DNA from 2 places in the Microbacterium sp. J1-1 genome. Region 1 is predicted to be linked to the other one. Evidence: predicted binding sites of a transcription regulator. Region 1 holds the regulator's gene; the other holds the start of a gene.

What was found. Region 1 encodes LexA, which represses DNA repair genes until DNA is damaged. Its sites were predicted from a motif close to TCGAACANNTGTTCGA; they were not measured.
Region 2: LRQ07_RS12220 (HNH endonuclease signature motif containing protein) is a predicted target of LexA. The motif match lies at 4,715-4,730, and genes of this name have one in related genera.

The regions. Positions count from the first base shown of each region.
Region 1 is NZ_CP089590.1:2,425,783-2,434,289, reverse strand. Features, by position in the region: gene ftsX (permease-like cell division protein FtsX) at 1-449, shown strand, start outside; gene smpB (SsrA-binding protein SmpB) at 513-989, shown strand; gene LRQ07_RS11665 (S9 family peptidase) at 1,000-2,865, opposite strand; gene LRQ07_RS11660 (methylenetetrahydrofolate reductase) at 3,056-4,003, shown strand; gene metE (5-methyltetrahydropteroyltriglutamate--homocysteine S-methyltransferase) at 4,025-6,334, shown strand; gene lexA (transcriptional repressor LexA) at 6,480-7,166, opposite strand; gene LRQ07_RS11645 (LysM peptidoglycan-binding domain-containing protein) at 7,454-7,822, shown strand; gene LRQ07_RS11640 (histidinol-phosphate transaminase) at 7,867-8,507, shown strand, end outside.
Region 2 is NZ_CP089590.1:2,539,091-2,547,597, reverse strand. Features, by position in the region: gene mmsA (multiple monosaccharide ABC transporter ATP-binding protein) at 1-731, shown strand, start outside; gene mmsB (multiple monosaccharide ABC transporter permease) at 728-2,098, shown strand; gene LRQ07_RS12225 (sugar-binding protein) at 2,161-3,276, shown strand; gene LRQ07_RS12220 (HNH endonuclease signature motif containing protein) at 3,372-4,685, opposite strand; gene LRQ07_RS12215 (spermidine synthase) at 4,788-5,636, opposite strand; gene LRQ07_RS12210 (ABC-F family ATP-binding cassette domain-containing protein) at 5,707-7,530, shown strand; gene LRQ07_RS12205 (Na+/H+ antiporter) at 7,571-8,507, shown strand, end outside.

The DNA of each region.
Region 1 (8,507 bases):
GGGTCGAACAGGTCACGGATCAGCTGCAGTATCTCGATCCGCTGTTCTCAGCACTGACCGTCGCCACCTACATCGCGGTCGGCATCGCCGTGCTGATGCTCATCGCTGCGACGCTGTTGATCGGCACGACCATCCGGCTGTCGGCGTACGCCCGACGGAAGGAGATCGGGATCATGCGTCTGGTCGGTGCCTCGAACCGATTCATCCAGACACCCTTCGTCCTGGAGGGCGTGTTCGCGGCGTTCCTCGGCTCGGCGCTCGCCAGCGCTGCGGTCGTCGCCGGTATGCACTTCGGCGTCGAGGGCTACCTGAGAGGTCGGGTCCCCTTCATCACGACCTGGGTGACGATGCAGGATGCGGTGCTCGTCGTGCCCGTGCTGATCGGCATCGGGGTGGTGCTGGCTGCTCTGTCCGCCGGGTTCGCGATCCGCCGCTGGCTCCGTACCTGATAGCCTGAAAGGCTGCTCGGCCGGAAAGATCGATCGAGCTCATCACGGCAACAGGAGAGCATCATGCCCAGGGAACGCGGAGAGAAGGTCGTCGCGACCAATCGTCGCGCACGTCACGACTACACGATCGAGAAGTCGTACGAGGCGGGGATGGTGCTCACCGGCACCGAGGTGAAGTCGCTGCGTCAGGGACGCGCCAACCTCAGCGATGGCTACGCGTTCGTCAAGGGGAATGAGGTCTTCCTCGATTCAGTGCACATCCCGGAGTACTCGCAGGGGCACTGGACCAATCACTCGGCGAAGCGCGTCCGCAAGCTGCTGCTGCATCGCGAGGAGATCGCGAAGATCGCGCACGCGGTTTCGGCGGGCGGATACACGCTGATCCCTCTGAAGCTCTACTTCTCGGACGGCCGCGCGAAGGTCGAGATCGCCCTCGCGAAGGGCAAGCGCGAGTACGACAAGCGTCAGACCCTGCGAGAGCGTCAGGACACGCGCGAGGCCGAGCGCGCGATGCGCCTGCGCAACCGCGTGGGGGAGTAGCGCCCCGCCCTCAGCGGCGCGGTTCGAACCCGAACACCCGGCCGAGGAACGCGAGTTCGCGTTCGAGGGAGTCGACGATCGTCTCCGCACTGCGGAAACCGTGGCCCTCGCTCGGGTACAGCACGTACTCGTGATCGACGCCGCGCGCCGCCAGGGCATCGCGGATCGACTCCGACTGCGACGGCGGGACCACGCGGTCCTCGCCGCCCTGGAGGAGAAGCACCGGAACGTCGATGCGGTCGGCGTGGGTCAGCGGCGAACGCTCGATGTACACGTCTTCGTATTCGGGGAGGGGGCCGACGAGTCCGTCGAGGTATGTCGCTTCGAAGTCATGGGTCTCCGCGGCCAGCAGCCGCAGATCCGCCACGCCGTAGCGGCTGATCCCCGCGGCGAACGCCCCGCCACGGACCAGCGCCGACAGGACCGTCCAGCCTCCGGCCGACCCTCCGCGGATGGCGATGCGGGCGGGGTCGGCGAGTCCCGCGTCCGCGAGACCTCGGGCTGCGGAGATCACGTCATCGACGTCGACGACGCCCCATCGCCCGTTCAGACGCTCGCGGTAGGCCCGGCCGTAGCCCGTGGATCCGCCGTAGTTCACGTCGAGCACGCCGATGCCCCGGCTCGTGTAGTAGGCGATCGCCGTCGAGGAGGCGCCGGAGACGTGCGCCGTCGGCCCCCCGTGCACGAGCACGATGTACGGCGGGAGCTCGTCGTCGGGTGCGCTCGCATCCGGGTTCGCGGGAGGATACGCGAAGGCGTGCACCTCACCATGCGCACCATCGACCTCGATCGGCACCGCGCGCGGCATCCACCGGGCGTCCACGGGCTCCCCGCCGCGCACCGTGACGGTCTCTCCGGAGTCGACGTCGACGACCCACAGGCCCGGTGTGACGTGTGAGCCGTTCCCGGAGAGCAGCACCCGGGTGCCCTCGGCGTCGTCCACGCTGACATGCCCGTCCGCGGGGACATCGATCGGACGTGCGGCGCCATCCGCATCGATCACGACCACCAGGTCACGGCCGTTCGTCCGCACGGCCACGATCCGCCCGTCGTTCAGCGGCTGGTACCAGCGGTTGCCGAGCACCCAGAGCCCGTAGCCCGTGTCGGCATCCGCCGGTGCGAGCGGCTGCGGCTCGGCGCCCGGGACGTCGCCGTCGAGAGCGACGCGGTGCAGCCCCCATCGGCCGGCGGAGTCATCGGCGAACACCAGTTCCGCGTCGCCGAGCCACTCCGGTTGCAGAGCCGCTCGCGAGGGCACGGTGTGCACGTCGCCTGCGGGGAGAGCGACGATCCGAGCATGTGCCTCTTCCCACGGCATCCGGCCGGTGTCCCACTCGACCCAGGCGATCCGCTTGCCGTCGGGGGAGAGCGCCGGATGGGCGACGAAGCCCTCACTCTCCCGGATCACCCGGATCGCGCTCGCGTCGTCCGCCGCCGAACCGTCGACCGGGATCTCGATGATCGATCGGGTGTGCGGGGTCGTCGACAGGTCTTCACGCACGGCCAGCAGACGCCCGGCCTGCACCCGCAGGCCTCCGTGCGCCGCGCCCTGCGGGGTGAGGGGGACAGGCTCGGTGCCAGGGACGAGTCGACGCACCCGCTGATCATCCGCATCGACGAAGTAGAGCGTGCCCTGGCGATCGGCTGTCCATGCGCCGCCCCCGTACTCGTGCACCCGCGAACGTGCGCTCCAGGGGGCGGGAAGGATCTCGTCCCCGGACGAACTCCGCACCGTCACGCGCCCCTTCTCGGACGGGACGGATTCCCCCCACCAGATCTCGGAGCCGACGAAGCGGGCGCCGTCGATGCGCGGGGACGAGACCGCCACGGATGCGGCGGAGAAGGGCGAGGGCCAGGAACCGTAAGGGGACGACATGCTTCGAGCCTATGGGCCGATGACACACGGCGTCACACACGTGCGGCGACCCGACAGGGTGATCTAGGTTTCTGGAAACGCCCCGGTTCGCCCCGGAGCGTGGAGCGACAGCCGAGCCCGGCACCCGCCCGCGAACGACGTCCTCTGTGTCGTGCGCGGCCCCCGGCCCGACTTGTCCCCAGGAGAGAAGATGTCTTCCGAGACCGAGACCTCAGGCACTCCTCGCGTGCCGTTCTCCTTCGAGCTCTACCCACCGCGTTCGGCGTCGAGCGAGGAAGCGCTGCACGACACCGTCCGACGCCTCGCCGCCGCGGGGCCCGACTTCCTCTCGGTCACCTACGGGGCGGGCGGATCGACCGGTGGCCGCTCCCTCGACGTGCTCCGGTTCATCCGCACGCAGACCGACGTCGAGCCACTCGCGCACCTGACCTGCGTCGGCAACAGCTACGCGGGCGCCGCGACGCTGATCCGCGAGTTCCTCGATGCCGGCATCCTCAGCTTCCTCGCCCTGCGCGGAGACCCGCCCACCGGGCAGACCGAGGGCGACCTCGGCGATCTGGAGAGTGCGGCCCAGCTCGTGCAGCTGATCGACCGCGTGCAGGCCGAACGGGCTCCCTACGAGGAGGCACCCGTCCCTGGACTCCCCGGTGCCGCGAGGGTCGATCCCCGCCGCAAGGTGAACATCGCGGTCGCCGCATTCCCGAAAGGGCATCCGCGGGCCACGCACCGCACGCAGGATGTGGAGGCGCTGCTCGCCAAGCAGGCCGCCGGGGCGACCTTCGCGATCACGCAGCTCTTCTTCCACCCTGACGACTACCTGGCGTTCGTCGAACGGGCTCGCAGCGCCGGGGTCACGATCCCGATCCTGCCGGGCATCATGCCGATCACCTCACCGGCGCGGCTCACACGCGTGCTCGAGCTCACGGGGGAGGACCTGCCGAGCGAGCTCGCCATCGCGCTCGACGTCGAGCCGACCGCGGAGGGTCGTCGAGAGATCGGCATCGAGTGGGCCGCACGCCTCGCTCGCGAGGTCGTCGCCGGGGGAGCGCCGGGCGTGCACCTCTACGCCTTCAACCAACACGAGACCGTCCTCACCGTCCTCGCAGAAGCCGGGATCCTCCCGGCCCTGCGTCACTAGACCCCGCCGAAAGGAAAGATCATGACCGCATTCCCCGAGGGCACCATCCTCGGCTATCCCCGGATCGGCCGTCGCCGTGAGCTCAAGAAGGCCGTCGAGGCGTTCTGGGCGGGCCGCATCGACGAGGAGGAGCTCGAGCGGACCACCCGTGAGCTGCGCGCATCGACGCGTGAGCGCCTCGCCGAGTTGGGGCTTGGACGCAAGGACTCCGCGATCCCCGAGTCCTTCTCGTACTACGACCAGGTGCTCGATGCCGCCGTGACCGTCGGGGCCATCCCGACCCGCTTCGAGGACCTCCGCGGTGCCGACGGCACGGTGGGACTCCCCGCCTACTTCACGATCGCCCGCGGGGAGGGCGATCGTGCGCCGCTCGAGATGACCAAGTGGTTCGACTCCAACTATCACTACCTGGTGCCGGAGATCGGCCCGGAGACGGTGTTCTCGCTCTCCAGCGACCGCCTCGTCCGGCAGGTCTCCGAGGCTGCCGAGGCGGGACTGGTCACGCGACCGGTCATCGTGGGCCCCGTCACCCTCCTCGCGCTGGCGAAGGCCTCGGATGACGCCCCGCAGGGCTTCGACCCGCTGTCGTGCCTCGATGACCTCCTCCCGGTCTACGTGGAGTTGCTCGCGCGACTTCGCGCCGAGGGAGCCGAGTGGGTGCAGCTCGACGAGCCAGCGCTCGTGAGCGAGTCGCTCCCTGCATCCGTTGCGCAGCTGGCGGATGCTGCCGCCCGAGCGCTGGACGTGCTCGGACGTGCAACGCAACGCCCCGCGATCCTCGTCGCCGCCCCGTACGCCGACCTCGGTGAGGTCTTCCCGGTGCTCGCGGCCGCGCCGATCGAGGCGATCGCTGTGGACCTCGTGCGCGGCGGCGTGCCCGCCCCGGCTGCAGGGCTCGAGGGCAAGACCCTCGTCGGCGGGGTGGTCGACGGGCACAACATCTGGCGCGGCGACCTCGCGCACGCGTTCGACCGGCTCGAGGCTCTCCGTGCGCTCGGCGCGGCCGTGTCCGCGTCGACGTCGACGTCGCTGCTGCATGTGCCCCACGATGTGACCGACGAGTCCCGGCTCGACGAGCGTCTGGTCTCGTGGTTGGCGTTCGCCGACCAGAAGGTCGAGCAGGTCGGTGTGCTCGCACGGGGACTCAGCGTCGGCCGCGCGTCGATCGCCGCCGAGCTCGACGCGTCGTCCGCGGCCCTGGCTGATCGTCTCGCCGCACCGGGCGTTCGTGACGGTGCCGTCCGCGATCGCGCGCTCAGCACGGCCGACTTCTCCCGCGTCGGGTACGAGGAGCGTGAGACCGCGCAGGAGGCGCTCGGCCTGCCCGTGCTGCCGTTGACGACGATCGGCTCCTTCCCGCAGACCGGCGACATCCGGCGTGCGCGCGCCCGGTTCACGCGTGGCGAGATCCCCGCCGAGGACTACGACGACTTCCTGCGTCGCGAAGTGGCCAGCGTCGTCTCTCTGCAGGAGGACCTCGGGCTCGATGTGCTGGTCCACGGTGAGCCCGAGCGCAACGACATGGTGCAGTACTTCGCCGAGAACCTCGATGGCTTCGCCGTGACCGAGCACGGCTGGGTCCAGTCGTACGGATCCCGGGCCACACGTCCGTCGATCCTCTGGGGCGACGTCTCGCGACCGGCTCCGATCACCGTGGGATGGTCCGCCTACGCGCAGTCGTTGACGAGCAAGCACCTGAAGGGCATGCTCACGGGTCCCGTGACGATCCTCGCCTGGTCGTTCGTACGCGACGACCAGCCGCTCGGTGAGACCGCGAACCAGGTCGCGCTGGCGCTGCGCGATGAGATCGCGGACCTGGAGGCTGCCGGCATCGCGATCATCCAGGTCGACGAGCCCGCGCTGCGTGAACTCCTGCCGCTGAAGAAGGCGGACCAGCCCGCGTACCTCCGCTGGTCCGTCGACTCGTTCCGACTCGCGACCGGTGGTGCCGCTGCGGGTACCCAGGTGCACACGCACCTCTGTTACTCCGAGTTCGGTGTCGTGATCGATGCGATCCGGGCGCTCGATGCCGACGTGACCTCGATCGAGGCGGCGCGCAGTCGCATGGAGGTCGTCGCCGACATCGCCGAGGTCGGGTTCGACCACGGCATCGGTCCGGGCGTCTACGACATCCATTCGCCGCGCGTGCCCACGGTCGAGGAGGTCGAGTCGCTGCTGCGTCGCGCGGTGGAGGAGATCCCGACACGTCAGCTCTGGGTGAACCCGGACTGCGGCCTGAAGACCCGCGGCTACGACGAGACGACCGCCTCGCTGCGCAACATCGTCGAGGCGACGCGCCGGGTGCGTGAGGACGTGAGCGTCCGGGTGTAGCCCACCCCGGGTCGACACCCCCGCGCAGGGTCGACACCCCCGCAGCGGGTCGACACCCCCGCCCAGCGTCGAGGCCCCCTCTCAGAAACGTATCTGGGAGGGGGCCTCGACGGTCAGCGGGGGCCTCGACGGTCAGAGGGGCACGTCAGACCGCTCGGAGCACGGCCACGACCTTGCCGAGCACGACGGCCTCATCACCGAGGATCGGCTCGAAAGACGAGTTGCGGGGCAGGAGCCAGGTGTGCCCGTCGCGACGGCGCAGGACCTTGACGGTGGCCTCCCCGTCGAGCATCGCGGCCACGATCTCCCCGTTCTCCGCATTGTTCTGGGAGCGGACGACCACCCAGTCGCCATCGCAGATCGCGGCGTCGATCATCGACTCGCCGGAGACCTTGAGCATGAACAGGTCGCCCTTGCCGACCAGCTGGCGTGGCAGGGGGAAGATCTCCTCCACCTGCTGGTCCGCCGTGATCGGCACACCCGCGGCGATGCGCCCGACCAGGGGTACGAGCGCGGCATCGCCCACGGGGGTCGCGACATCGGCAGGGTTCTCGCCGCTCGCACCGGGCAGATCGATCAGGACCTCCATCGCGCGCGTCTTCCCGGGGTCGCGGCGCAGGTAGCCGCTGAGCTCGAGCTGTCCGAGCTGGTGCGTCACGCTCGAGAGTGACTTGAGGCCGACGGCATCACCGATCTCCCGCATGCTCGGCGGGTACCCGTGGTGGGCGATCGAATTCTGGATGACCTCGAGGATCGCCATCTGCTTCGGGCTCAGGCTCTTGCGACGGCGGGTCCGCGGTGCCTCCGACTCGGGGGCTGAGTACTCGCTCATGGTGCTCCTTAAGTGCGTGTTCCGACGTCGCTCTTCGAATGTCGGAGGCCCGTGGTGTGGTGTTCTCATCGAAACCGTATCCGAGAAACAGTCCGATCTGGAAGATCTGTTCGAGCGTGTCGGGCGAATCGCGTTTCCGGTTTCGAAGAACACTTGACAGATGTTCGAACTCGAAGATATCTTCGGAACGTAGCTTCGCATTCACGGCTCCCGGCCGAGACGGGAATGCGAACGCTACGCCAACTTCCTCCGGGCCCATCGCCCCGAGACAGGCTAAGGAGCACGACATGAGCAGCATCAGCGTCAGCACCGCAACGATCCTCCCGGCACCCGCACGCCCCCACACGCGACTGCGGCTGACGGCACGGGGTCGCGGTGTGCTGCTGGCTCTCGCCTCGGTGCCGCTGGCGATCGGAATCGCTTTCGCGGCACTCAGCGGTGGCAGCGCCATCGCCTCCGGTGTCGATGCTCCCGCCGCGAGTGTCGAGACGCTGACGGTCCTGCCCGGGGACACCCTGTGGTCGATCGCCACCTCGGTCGCGCCGAACGCCGACCCGCGTGTCGTCATCGGAGAGATCAGCCGGATGAACGTGCTCCGTGGTGGCGAGCTCCAGATCGGTCAGGAGCTCGCGATCCCGGCGCAGTACGTGGACTGAGCCCTCACCGGGATGTGCGTCATCCGCCCGACCGGCGGCCTAGCATGGGAAGGGTGACGCTCTCCCTCCACGATCTGCCGCTCCGTGACGACCTTCGCGGGCTGAAGCCGTACGGTGCCCCGCAGGCCCCTCTCCCGGTCGCTCTCAATGTCAACGAGAACACTCATCCGATCCCGGAGGCGGTCGCGAGTGACATCCTCGACGACATCGCGGTGGCGATCCGCGATGTGAACCGGTATCCGGACCGGGAGTTCACGACGCTTCGCGAGGCGTTCGCGGATTACCTCGGTCATGGGCTCACCGCCGACCAGATCTGGGCGGGCAACGGATCCAACGAGGTGCTGCAGCACATCCTGCAGGCGTTCGGAGGACCCGGGCGCACCGCCTTCGGGTTCGCGCCCACGTACTCGATGTATCCGCTCATCGCGCAGGGAACGGGGGCACGGTGGATTGCCGGCACCCGGGAGCCCGACTACTCGATCACGCCCGAGGATGCGGCCGCGCAGGTACGCGCCGCTGATCCCGATGTGGTCATCCTCTGCTCGCCGAACAATCCGACCGGGACGCCTCTCGGTCTCGATGTCGTCGAAGCCGTCTACGACGCTGCGCGCGGCGTCGTCATCGTCGACGAGGCGTACCAGGAGTTCGCTCCGCACGACGCGCTCTCCGCGCTCACGCTCCTCGA
Region 2 (8,507 bases), 110 kb from region 1:
ACCCGACCGTCCCGGAGCGCATGGTCGTGAAGGGGTCGAACATCACCGTCCGGCGCGGCGAGGTCGTCGGCATCGCGGGACTCATGGGCGCGGGGCGCACCGAGTTCGCGATGAGCCTGTTCGGCCGCTCCTACGGCACGTTCCTCTCGGGCACACTGATCAAGGACGGCCAGGAAGTCGTGCTGCCCGACGTGGCGTCGGCGATCAAGCACGGCCTCGCCTACGTGAGCGAGGACCGCAAGGTACTCGGGCTCAACCTGCTCGACACGATCAAGAGGTCGGTGGTCGCCGCGAAGCTCTCGAAGATCGCCAAGCGCGGCGTCGTCGATGCGCGCGCCGAGTTCGCCGTGGCCGAGGACTATCGCAAGGCCCTTCGCATCAAGACCCCGTCGGTCGAAGAGGGCGTCGGCAAACTCTCCGGCGGCAATCAGCAGAAGGTCGTCCTGGCGAAGTGGATGTTCACCGACCCCGACCTGCTGATCCTCGACGAGCCCACCCGCGGTATCGACGTCGGTGCGAAGTACGAGATCTACGCGATCATCAACGAGCTCGCGGCGCAGGGCAAGGGCGTCATCGTCATCTCGAGCGAGCTTCCTGAGCTCCTGGGCATCTCCGACCGCATCTACACCGTCTTCGAAGGTCGGGTCACCGACTGCATCCCGGCCGATCAGGCGACACCTGAGGACCTCATGCGCAGCATGACCTCCGCGACCCAGAAAGCAACCGCATGACCACCGACACCACCGCAACGAAGCGCGGCTTCCACTTCAAGGACATCACGAAGATGTTCGGAGGCGGTCAGTCGACCCTCCGCCAGTTCGGCATCCTCGGCAGCCTCGTCGTCATCCTCGTCGTCTTCCAGGTGCTGACCTGGATCGTCAAAGGCACGGGTCTCACGCTGTCCTCGGGCAACCTGATCAACGTCGTCAACCAGTACTCGTACATCCTGATCCTCGCGATCGGCATGGTGATGGTCATCATCATGGGCCACATCGACCTCTCGGTGGGGTCGGTGGCCGCGTTCACCGGCATCGTGGTCGCGAAGGCCATGGCCGACTGGAACCTCCCCTGGCCGCTCGGTGTGCTCCTCGGCCTCGGGGTCGGCGTGCTGGTCGGCGCCTGGCAGGGGTTCTGGGTCGCCTATGTCGGGGTGCCGGCGTTCATCGTGACGCTGGCGGGCATGCTGTTCTTCCGCGGTGCGAACCAGTGGGTCGGTGACTCGCAGTCCGTTCCCGTGCCGCAGGGCTTCAAGGTCATCGGTGCCGGCTACCTCCCCGAGCTGCCGTTCATCCCCGTGCCGTTCAACGTGTTCACCATGCTGCTCGCGCTGCTGGGCGTCGCATGGATCGTGTTCTGGGAGATCCGCACCCGGCGCGTGCAGCACAAGATGGGGGCCGAGACGGCGCCGCTGTGGGTGAGTGTCACCAAGGTCGTGCTCATCTCGGCCGTGATCCTGATCGCGGGCTGGCTGTTCGCCACCGGGCGTGAGGGCACCAGCTTCCCGATCTCGGGCATCATCCTGCTCGCCCTGGTGATCCTCTACTCGTTCATCACGAACAACACGGTCTTCGGTCGTCACATCTACGCGGTCGGTGGCAACCGGCAGGCCGCGCGCCTGTCGGGTGTGAAGGACCGCTGGGTCGACTTCTTCGTGATGATGAACATGTCGGTGCTCGCGTCGCTGGCCGGCATGATCTATGTCGCCAGGGCGACGGCCTCCGGTCCGCAGGACGGCAACGGCTGGGAGCTGGATGCGATCGCCTCGGTCTTCATCGGTGGCGCGGCTGTCTCGGGCGGTATCGGAACCGTGATCGGGTCGATCATCGGTGGTCTCGTCATGGCGTTCCTGAACAACGGCCTCGCCCTGCTCGGCGCCGGCGCCGACGTGGTGTCGATGATCAAGGGTCTGGTGCTCCTGTTCGCCGTCGGTGTCGACGTGTGGAACAAGCAGCAGGGTCGCCCGTCGATCATCGGCTTCCTGACGCGTCGATTCGGACGCAAGCAGGATCCGGCCACCGACACGTTCGATCCGACCAAGACGAACTATCCCACCAGCCAGAAGTACGAAGCCCCCGCCGTCGACGAGACGCGCGGTTAGGAGAGGTCGCTTCGCGCGGCGCTCGCGTGACACGACCTTCACACACCAGAGAAAGAGATCACATGAAGAAGATTCTTCTGTCGGCGACAGCGCTTGTCGTCGCGGGCGCCTTCGCCCTCACCGGCTGCTCCTCGGAGCGCGGCGGTGGCACGGACTCGGGATCGGGGGACGAGGCCAAGGGTTTCGCCGCTGACGCCACGATCGGTGTCGCCCTTCCGGACAAGACCTCGGAGAACTGGGTCCTCGCCGGTCAGCTGTTCACGGACGGTCTCAAGGAGGCCGGCTTCAAGGCGGACGTGCAGTACGCGCCCGCCAGCAACACGGTCGCGGAGCAGCAGAACCAGATCCAGGCGATGGTCACCGGTGGCGCCAAGGTCATCATCATCGGTGCGAAGGACGGCAAGCAGCTCGCCACGCAGGTCGAGGCCGCTCGTGACGCGGGCGTGACCGTCATCGCCTATGACCGTCTGATCGAGAACACGGAGGCCGTCGACTACTACGTCGCGTTCGACAACTTCAAGGTCGGTCAGCTGCAGGGCCAGGCTCTGCTCGATGGACTCGCCGAGCGTGCGGGACACGAGGCTCCGTACAACATCGAGCTGTTCTCGGGCTCGCCGGACGACGCGAACTCCGCTGTGTTCTTCAACGGCGCGATGGACGTGCTCCAGCCGAAGATCGACGACGGCACGCTCAACGTCGTCTCCGGCCAGACCGAGATCGCCCAGACGGCGACCGAGGGCTGGAAGGCCGAGAACGCCCAGCGTCGCATGGACTCGATCCTCACCTCGACGTACAGCTCCGAGACGCTCGACGGCGTCCTCTCGCCGAACGACACGCTCGCTCGCGCCATCATCACCTCGGTGCAGCAGGCCGGAAAGCCGGTCCCGGTGGTCACGGGTCAGGACTCCGAGGTCGAGTCGGTGAAGTCGATCATGGAGGGCATCCAGTACTCCACGATCAACAAGGACACCACGCTCCTCGTCGAGCAGTCGATCAAGATGGTCGGCCAGCTCCAGAAGGGTGAAGAGGTCGACGTCAACGACACCGAGCAGTACGACAACGGCGTGAAGGTCGTTCCGGCTTACCTGCTCGACCCGATCATCGTGACCAAGGAGAACGCGGCAGAGGCATACGCCAACGTCCCGAGCCTCCTCGAGATCGTGAAGTCGTACCAGTAACTCGCACCGCACACATCCTCACGGATACGCGAACCGTCCGGGCCCTCGGGTCCGGGCGGTTCGTCGTTCAACCGGTGCACATGCCCGGGACGCGCTCAGAACGGTGCGGTCACCGGATCGGCACTCGTGAAGGTCACAGTGTTCTGCGGAGGCGGCCGGTCGATGTACGTGCGACCGGTCGGGCTCGTCCACTCCAGCACGCCGCCCGAGGTCTGGTCGACGTGCCAGGGGGAGTGGTGTTTGAGCATGTGATGTCGTCGGCAGACGGCGGCAAGGTTTCCGTGGGCGGTCGCCCCTCCGGTCGAGGCCGCATGATTGTGGTCGAGGTCGCACTTGCGCGCCGTGATCCCGCATCCGGGAAACCGGCACCGCTGGTCCCGCGCGCGGAGATGCCGCCGGAGATGTTCACTCGGGCGGTAGCGGTCGACAGCGAGCAGTTCGCCGGAGATCGGATGCGTCAGCACGCGGTCCCAGCCGGTCGCGGAACCTGCCAGCGTGCGAGCGGTCGTGACGTCGATGGGGATCGTTCCGTCGAGCTCGGCCGGTGATGAGGTCGTCGGAGCGTCATCGTCCATCAGAGTGAGCACCGGCACCGTGACCTCGACGCGGGCGCGGACCTCGCCCAGCAGGCTGTCCGCCGTGTCATGGCCCGCGGGGGATCCTGTGAGAACGAGGTCGGCGAGCAGATCGGCGCGCAACTGATCGACCGTGCGGTCGTCGGCGGGGAGTCCGGCGGCTGAAGCATCCTGTGCCGCTCGTGCATTCTCCTCTTTCACCGCATGCGCCATCTGCGACAGCCGGTCGAGCATGCCGTGCAGGAGGACCGCGGGTCCGCGCGCCCCCAGCTCGGCCATCCCGTCGTCGAGGTCCTTCACCCACACGCGGCGCAGCTCGCGGGCATCGCGATGCCGCTCGGTGAGACTGCGCTCCTGGAACCGCTCGGCAAGACGCCGCACGATCCGCCGAAGCCGATTCGGGGATTCCGTCACGGCGACCTCCACGGCCTCCGCGGCGTAGGCGGCGCGATCCGCAGCCTCGTCGAGATGCGCGCCCGCCTCGACGATGACCCGGGAGTGCGCGGCACTGATGCGCCCTTCGCCCTGTGCCTTCCATACCGCCGGGAATCGCTCGACGAGCCACGTGGCCTTGGCCATCTTGCGCTCGATCGTGCGGTCGCTCAGGTGCTGCGCAGCGCCGATCTCGGCAGCGACCGTGCGGATCGCCATGTCACCGTGGTCGGGATGCGAAGCTGTCCGGGCGATGTCGACGGCCAGGCGTCCGGCCAGCGCGAGCATGCCGTCGCGAGCCGCCTGCATACTGCTCAGGGTCGACTCGGCCGCTTCCAACGAGGCCACCAGATCGGCGAGCATCGCCATCTGGGAATCGGTCGCGTCGAGCAGTGCGGTCATGACTTCAGTCCATCACCGACCACCGACATTCGAAGATGGATTCGATTGAGATTCACGTCTCCGGGGTCACGAAACGGTGACGAACGCGATCAACGGGCGGTGCTAGTCCCAGATCGGATCGTCGGGGTCGGGGGAGTCGGTGCCGTCCGCATCGGTCATGATGCGCGCGCCGGCGATCCACGAGGTCAGTGCGTCGCCGTGGAGCGTATGAGGGTGCGGCACGCCGAGGAGGTCGGGGTTCGTCGCGACGGCGAGCAGCTCGTCGCTCGCGAAGACGACGACGTTGCCGAGCGGCCCTTCGTCATCGTTCGGTTCTGCGTCGAGGACGACGGCGACATGGTCGAACACCGTGCGCAGGGTGGCTGCCTGTCGCCGTGAGTACTCGAAGGGGTGTCCGTCGAGCAGGTTGACCGCCACGACCCCCTCCGCTGCGGAGCGCGCGGCGACACGGCGATAGAACTCCTGGCTGGCCACGCGATGCCGGATGACGGCGGCATCCCAGAGATCGACGACCGTGAACCGCGCACCCATCCACTCGCCGGCGAGCTCCGCGTCCGCGACCGCGCGCGCATCACCGAAGATGACGCGCAGATCGGTACCCGGAGACAGCGGCAGCGCGGCGATCACCGCCTCGTAGAGGGTGGGCTCGAACTCGACCACGAGCTGCGGCGATCCGGCGCGCGTGGCCTCGACGTAGCGTGCCAGCGTGAGGGCACCGGCTCCCAGGTGCACGGTGAACAGCGGCGCACCGGGCTCAGCGGCAGCATCCATCACTCTGGCGATGTGCTGCGTGTAGTCGTATTCGAGATCGGTGGGGTCGGTCATCGAGACGACGGACTGCGGGATTCCGTCGACGCTGAGTTCGTAGCGACCGGGCCGCCTTCTCGACTGCACCAGCTTCGCCTTGCGATCCTCGAGCAGAAGGGAGAACACCCGGCGACTCTTCGGCACCCGTCGATCTTAGAGCGCGAGGAGCCGGTCGGAGAACACGCCGACCGCGCGCGACTACCCTGGAAGGAACATGGCACATCTTCTCGGGGCTGAAGCCCTGCATCTCGAATACCCGACCAGGGTCGTCTTCGACTCCGTGACCCTCGGCATCGAAGAGGGTGATCGCATCGGCATCGTCGGCCGCAACGGCGACGGCAAGTCGAGTCTTCTCGGCATGCTCGCGGGGATCAAGGAACCGAACTCGGGCCGCGTCACGGTGCGCGGCGGCACGCGAATCGGTGTGCTCGATCAGGCGGACACCCTCCCGGACGACCTGACCATCAGCGCCGCTGTGGTCGGGGACACCCCGGAGTACGAGTGGGCCGGCGACGCGCGGATCCGCGACGTCATCGAAGGACTGCTCACCGACCTGCCCTGGGATGCGGAGATCGGCTCCCTCAGCGGTGGTCAGCGGCGCCGGGTGTCGCTCGCCAAGCTCCTCACCGGAGACTGGGACGTCATCGCGCTGGATGAGCCGACCAACCACCTCGACGTCGAGGCCATCACCTGGCTCGCGGGGCATCTCAAGAAGCGCTGGTCGCCGAACGCCGGGGCCCTCATGGTCGTGACCCACGACCGGTGGTTCCTCGACGAGATCAGTACCGAGACATGGGAAGTGCACGACCGGATCGTCGAGCCCTTCGAGGGCGGCTACGCGGCGTACATCCTGCAGCGCGTCGAACGCGACCGCATGGCGGCGGCGACCGAGGCGAAGCGCCAGAACCTCGCCAAGAAGGAGCTCGCGTGGCTCCGTCGCGGCGCTCCCGCCCGCACGGCGAAGCCGAAGTTCCGCATCGACGCGGCCAACGAGCTGATCGCCGACGTGCCGGAGATCCGCGACAAGGTGTCGCTGCAGTCCCTCGCGGTCTCGCGGCTGGGAAAGGACGTGGTCGATCTGCTCGACGTCGGGGTGACCTACCCGACGGCGGACGGCGGCGAGAAGGTCGTGCTGCGCGACGTCGAGTGGCGCATCGCACCGGGGGAGCGCACGGGCATCCTCGGCGTCAACGGCGCCGGCAAGTCGACGCTCCTCGGGCTCATCTCCGGCACGGTCGAACCGACCACGGGTCGGGTCAAGCGCGGCAAGACCGTGAAGGTGCAGACTCTCACCCAGCGCCTCGACGAGCTCACCCAGCACTGGAACGACCCGGTGCGGGTGATCATCTCCGGACTGCGCACCTCCTACACGATGGGAACGGGCTCCAAGGCGCAGGACCTCACTCCCGGTCAGCTGCTCGAACGGCTCGGCTTCGATTCGGCCCAGCTCTCCACTCCGGTCAAAGACCTCTCGGGTGGGCAGCAGCGTCGCCTGCAGCTCCTGCTCGTGCTGCTCGACCAGCCGAACGTGCTGATCCTCGACGAGCCGACCAACGACCTCGACACCGACATGCTCGCCGCGATCGAGGACCTTCTCGACTCCTGGTCGGGTACGCTCCTGGTCGTCAGCCACGACCGCTACTTCCTGGAACGCGTCACCGACCAGCAGTACGCGATCCTGGACGGGCATCTGCGGCACCTGCCCGGCGGGGTCGACGAGTACTTGCGGCTGCGCCACCTCCAGTCTTCGACCGGACCGAAGCAGACTGCCACGGCCGCAGCGACCGCGACGACCGCCGCCACCTCCAAAGGTCTCGACGGCGCGGCCCTGCGCACGGCGCAGAAGGAGGTGTCGGCCCTCGAGCGGCGCATCCAGAAGCTCACGCAGCAGGTCAACGCCGCCAAGACCGCGCTGGCCGACCACGACCAGTCCGACTATGAGGGCCTCGGCGAGCGGATGAAGAAGATCAGCGAGCAGCAGGCCGAGATCGAGGAGCTGGAGCTGCGCTGGTTCGAACTCACCGAGGAGATCGGCTGACGGAGGAATATCCTTCTCTCACCGCTGTTGGGAGGTAGGGATGGAAGGCCTCGAAGTAACGGTCCTGCTCGGACTCACGATTCTCGTCGGAACCCTGATCGCCCCGCGCGTGCGTCTCGCGCTGCCCCTCGTCCTGGTCATCTTCGGGCTGCTCCTCGGCTTCGTGCCACCGCTGCGCGAGGTGCAGCTGCCGCCGGAGACGGTGCTCCTGCTGTTCCTCCCGGTGATGCTGTTCTGGGAGAGTCTGACGACCTCATTGCGGTCGATCCGCCGCGACTTCCGCTACATCCTGCCGATGAGCACCGTGCTGGTCGTCGCCTCGGCCTTCGCCGTGGCCGGCATCGGTGTGCTGTTCGGGATGCCGTGGGAGATCGCGCTCATCCTGGGTGCCGCCGTCGCTCCGCCCGACGCCACGGCCGTCGCCGCCCTCGGGCGCCTCCTCCCGCGACGCATGTTCATGAAGCTCAAAGCGGAGAGCCTGACCAACGACGGCACGGCTCTGGTGCTCTACGCGATCGCGGTCTCGCTCGCGCTCGGCGGTCAGATCACGCCGCTGTCGGTGACCGTCGATCTGCTGATCTCGTATGTCGGGGGGATCGCGGCCGGTACCGTGGTCGCCGCTCTCGGCTACCTGCTGCTGCGCCGCACGGCCTCGACGATCGTGATCAACGTCGCGCTGCTGCTGATCCCGTTCACGGCGTTCCTCCTCGCCGAGACGGTGCACGCCTCCGGTGTGCTCGCGGTCGTCGTCGCCGGACTCATCGTCGCCTACGTGTCGCCGCGGGTCACGACCGCGTCCTCCCGCCGCCAGGCTGATGCGGCCTGGCCGTTCGGAGTCTTCCTGCTCAACGGTGCGCTGTTCGTGCTGATCGGACTCGAAGTGCAATACGTCGTGCACGAGATCTCGGCCGCGGCGATCGGCCGCCTCGTGCTCATCACGCTCGCGGTCTGGGCGACGCTCCTGGTCGTGCGATACC